One region of the Actinoplanes awajinensis subsp. mycoplanecinus genome, then DNA from elsewhere that is predicted to be linked to it. Evidence: predicted binding sites of a transcription regulator. Region 1 holds the regulator's gene; the other holds the start of a gene.
The links. The regulator HspR, encoded in region 1, represses chaperone genes until heat shock. The targets are predictions, from matches to a motif close to TTGAGTNNNNNNNACTCAA.
Positions count from the first base shown of each region.

Region 2: a site for HspR is predicted at 1,133-1,151, ahead of lon (endopeptidase La). Genes of this name have one in related genera too.

Region 1 is NZ_LLZH01000306.1:27,743-30,139, forward strand. Features, by position in the region: gene ADL15_RS37650 (cation:proton antiporter) at 1-550, shown strand, start outside; gene ADL15_RS37655 (hypothetical protein) at 750-1,196, shown strand; gene ADL15_RS37660 (heat shock protein transcriptional repressor HspR) at 1,251-1,691, opposite strand; gene dnaJ (molecular chaperone DnaJ) at 1,712-2,397, opposite strand, start outside.
Region 2 is NZ_LLZH01000048.1:94,526-96,922, reverse strand. Features, by position in the region: gene ADL15_RS09565 (L,D-transpeptidase) at 1-941, opposite strand, end outside; gene lon (endopeptidase La) at 1,226-2,397, shown strand, end outside.

The DNA.
Region 1 (2,397 bases):
CAGCGTGTTCGGCCTGACCCTGTTCGTGGCCGGGGTGGCCGCCGAGCTCAAGGTCTCCGAGGCGGTCGGCGCGTTCCTGGTCGGCATCGCGCTCTCCGGTCCGGTCGCGCACCACGCCACCGAGATGCTGTCGCCGCTGCGGGACCTGTTCGCGGCGGTGTTCTTCGTGTTCTTCGGGCTCTCCACCGATCCGGCCGACATGCCACCGGTACTGCTGCCGGCACTGGGCCTGGCCGTGCTGACCATGCTGACCAAGGTGGCCACCGGGTACTTCGCCGCGCGGCGGGCCGGGATCGCGCTGCCCGGCCGGCTCCGCGCCGGGCTCGCGCTCACCCCGCGCGGTGAGTTCTCGGTCGTCATCGCCGGGCTCGCGGTCGCGTCCGGGGTCGAGCCGAAACTCGCTCCGCTCGCCACCGCGTACGTGTTGATCACCGTGGTGACCGGTCCGATGCTCGCGCGGCTCCCGGACTACGCCTGGTTCAAGAATGTGATCCGCCGTCGGATGGCCGCCCAGCGTGCGACCGCGAAACCACTGCCCAGCATCGATTGACGCGCGGTGTGAGCTGAATAACTATCGAGCGAGCTGAAAGTTACTGCCGAGTATCTGAATGTGAACTCTTGACACTTCCGTTCATCGGGTGATCGCGCTAACGTTGCGCCGCGACAACTCTCTGTGTTGGGACGTTCGACACTTGCGACTGACGGTGTGATCTCGGTCGCGGGCGAACGGGTGAATAAGGCGGCCAGCGTTGAGCGTGCGAGAGGCGACATTCATCGGGTTCGGCAACCCGGTCGATCCCCGGCCGGGCGAGATCGAATCGTGGGCCTACCACCCCGAAGCGGTACCCCTGAGCGCGATGCCACGGGACTGGGATCTTCTGATCTCCGGCGACGTGCTCGGGCCGACATTGTTCGAACTGGCGATGGACCGGCAGTGCCCGGCCCGCCGGTTTGCGCAGCACTGCATGTACATCTACGCGGCGGACGGTGTCCGGCAGAACGCGAGCAGCCAGCGCAAGCGGCGGCTCAAGAAGTTCGTGGAACGCGCCGAGGAGGTCGGCGACGAGCCGATGCAGATCTGGGCGCACAACTGCCGGGTCCTGATGACCCGGCCGGAGTTGTTCGACCACCATGACTGGATGGAGGGCGGCCTGGTGCGTAACCCGCGTCGGCTCGGCCTCTTCAACCGACGGTAATCAGTCGGTCACTTCAAGCAGTAACGGCGGCCCCTTCATCTGAGGGGCCGCCGTTCACTTGTCCGGAGAGCGGCGTGGGCGCCACACGACGAGCGCCGTGGAGTGGGTCTCCTGACGCACCAGGTCCCGCCCGGAGTACGGACTGATCGCTTGCAGCTGGGCGATCCGCGCATACGCGTCCTCCAGCTGGTGCTCCAGGTCGGCGACCCGTTGTTGCAGGTCACCGACCATCTGTTCGAGGCCGATGATGCGTTTTATGCCGGCCAGGTTGACGCCGTCCTCCTGGCTCAGCCGCTGCACCTCGCGGAGCAGCGCCACGTCCCGTTCGCTGTACCGGCGGCCACCGCCGCCGGCCCGGCCGGGTTGCACCAGGCCGAGCCGGTCGTACTGACGCAGTGTCTGCGGGTGCATGCCGGCCAGCCGGGCGGCCACCGAAATGATCAGGACCTTCGCGTCGGAGGCCTGTTCCACCGAGATGCTGATCTCTTCATACATGTGCCACCTCCGGAAACGTCCTATCCGGTCTTACGCAAGCGCGCTTCGAGCCGCTCCCGCCCCGCGGACGGGGTCAGCTTGGCGAACTGCTCCAGCGCCTCGCGCGCCTCGCCGGTCACGCCGGACGGGATCTGCACCTCGACGGTGACGATCAGATCGCCCGCCTGACCTTCCTTGCGAGCCACACCCTTGCCCCGGGCCCGCAGCTTGCGGCCGCTCGGCGTGCCCGCCGGAACCCGCAGGGTGACCGGATTGTCCAGGGTGGGCACGCGCAGGTCGGCGCCGAGGACGGCCTCGGCCAGAGTGATCGGCACGGTCAGCGTGAGATCGTCGCCGCTGCGCCCGAACAGCTCATCCGGACGCACCTTGACCTGCACGTACAGGTCGCCGGCCGGGCCGCCGCGGTCGCCCGGTTCGCCGCGGCCGCTGAGCCGGATCCGCTGCCCGTCGGCCACACCGGCCGGGAAACGGACGTTGATCGTGCGGGTCTTGGTGACCCCGCCGGTGCCCCGGCACTCCGGGCACTTCTCGTCGACGATGCTGCCCGAGCCCTGACAGTCACGGCACGGCTCGGAGAAGCTGAACGAGCCCTGGTTGCTGGAGATCAGGCCGCTGCCCTGGCACTTCGGGCACAGGCGCGGGGTGGTCCCGGGCTTGGCGCCGTTGCCGTGGCAGGTGTCGCACGCCCCGGGGGTACGCAGGCTCA
Region 2 (2,397 bases), on a different contig from region 1:
CTGTGCGTGCGCTCCTTGGAGAGCACGACGTGCGGGCCACCGGCGGTCCAGAAATTGATCTCCTGGCCCTGCGCGCCCTTGGTGGTGCCGCCCATCCCGAAGCTGCTGGCCATGGTGCGGACCACTTTGCCGTCGATGTAGACCTTCGTCTGGTGCGTCCGGCTGTCGGCGATCGCGATCAGCTGACGGCCGATCCGGAAGTTCGCCGACGCGTTCTTCTCGCCGTAGACACCGCTGCCCAGGTTCTTGCCGTGGATGTCGACGCTGACCTTGATGCTGGTCCCGCTGGTCCAGTACTTCGCCGGACGCCAGTGCACGGTGCTGTCGTTGACCCAGTAGAACTTGCCCTCGACCGACGGCGACGTGGTGATCGCGATCGCCTTCTCGGCCTTCTCCTTGTCGACGGCCCGGCTGAACGCCACGATCACCGGCTGGCCGGCGCCGTACGTGCCACCGTCCTTGAGCACGTTCAGCGCGTTCGACTGGAACGTGATGTGGGTGAGGTGCTTCGGCTTGACCGTGGCGAAGGTGGAGGTCTGCTCGGTGGCCACGCCGGAGCTGTCCGCGGCGGTCACCACCACTTTGTACGTCTTGTCGTACGAGAGGTCCTCGCTCGAACGCCAGGTCCCGTCGGCCTGGACCGCACCGTCGATCTTCGCCTTGCCCGCCGTGACGGTGACCTTCTGCAGCGTGCCGCCCGCCGCGGCGACCGTGATCGGCTTCGTCACGCCCCATCCGGTGGCCTTGTCGGCCGGCGTGACGGTCAGCTGGACGGTCGAGGCCGGCGTGCCTTCGGTGACGGGTGCGGCCTGGTCGTCGGAGACCGGCTGGGTCCAGACGGCACTGCCGGCGCTGGCCGAGGCGTGTGCGGAACAACCGGCGGCGGTGGCCGTGGCGGCCACTCCGAGAGCGCCGACGATGACCTTGCGTCGCTGAATCATGACTCTCGCAATCGAGGGGTCCGCTGCTGCCCTGGCGGGCCGCGCACCCGGTAACACGCGCAGGGGCGGCAAAAGGTTGTCCGCCGAATTTGATCAATCTGCCCAAGTCCACGAACGTTGTCAACCCGTCGATGTCCCAGGTCACGTTTTCGCTGGCAGTGAACACCGGAAGATCCGGGGCCCGGCCGAGGTTGAGCCGCTTGTACTCAACTCCTCGGAGGTACCCGGTGACCAGTAAGCGACTCCCCGTTCTGTTCCTAGAAGACATCGTGCTGCTCCCCGGCATGGTGGTGCCGGTCGAGCTGGACGAGAAGGCCCAGGCGGCCGTGGACGCCGCCCGCACCTCGGCCGACGCCGAGCTCCTGATCGCCCCGCGGCTCGACGACCGGTACGCGTCCTACGGTGTGGTGGCCGTGGTCGAGCGGGTCGGCAAGTTCCGTGGCGGCACGCCCGCCGCCGTGCTGCGCACCGGTGTCCGCGCCAAGATCGGCAGCGGCGTGACCGGCCCCGGCGCGGCGCTCTGGGTCGAGGCCGAGCCGGTCGAGGCCGTCGCCGGCGGCGAGGCCGCCCGTGAGCTGGCCGCCGAGTACAAGCAGCTGGTGGTCTCGGTGCTGCAGCGCCGGGAGGCGTGGCAGGTGCTCGACTCGGTCAGCGCCATCGACGACCCCGGTGATCTGGCCGACACCGCGGGCTGGGCGCCGTACCTGTCCAACGACCGCAAGCGTGAACTGCTGGAGACCCCGGACGTCACGGCCCGGCTGCGGCTGCTGATCGACTGGACCAAGGACTTCCTGGCGGAGTCCGAGGTCAACGACAAGATCGAGACCGATGTACGGGAGTCGGTCGAGAAGCGCAACCGCGAGTACCTGCTGCGCGAACAGCTCAAGGCGATCCGCAAGGAACTCGGCGAGGGCGACGCCGACGGCACCGACGACTACCGTGCCCAGGTCGAAGCGGCCGACCTGCCCGAGCCGATCCGCGAGGCGGCGCTGCGCGAGGTCGACAAGCTGGAACGCGCCGGTGACCAGAACCCCGAGGCCGGCTGGATCCGCACCTGGCTCGACACCGTGCTGGACCTGCCCTGGGCCACGCGTACCACCGACAACACCGATCTCGGCGCGGCCCGCGCGGTGCTCGACGCCGACCACCACGGCCTCGACGAGGTCAAGGAGCGGATCGTCGAGTACCTGGGCGTCCGCGCCCGTCGCGAGTCCCGGGGACTGACGACCGTCGGCGGCCGCGGCTCCGGCGCAGTGATCCTGCTGGCCGGCCCGCCCGGCGTCGGCAAGACCTCGCTGGGCGAGTCGGTCGCGAAGACCCTCGGCCGCAAGTTCGTCCGGGTCGCCCTGGGCGGCGTGCGCGACGAGGCCGAGATCCGCGGGCACCGGCGCACCTACGTCGGCGCGCTGCCCGGCCGGATCGTACGGGCGATCAAGGAGGCCGGCTCGATGAACCC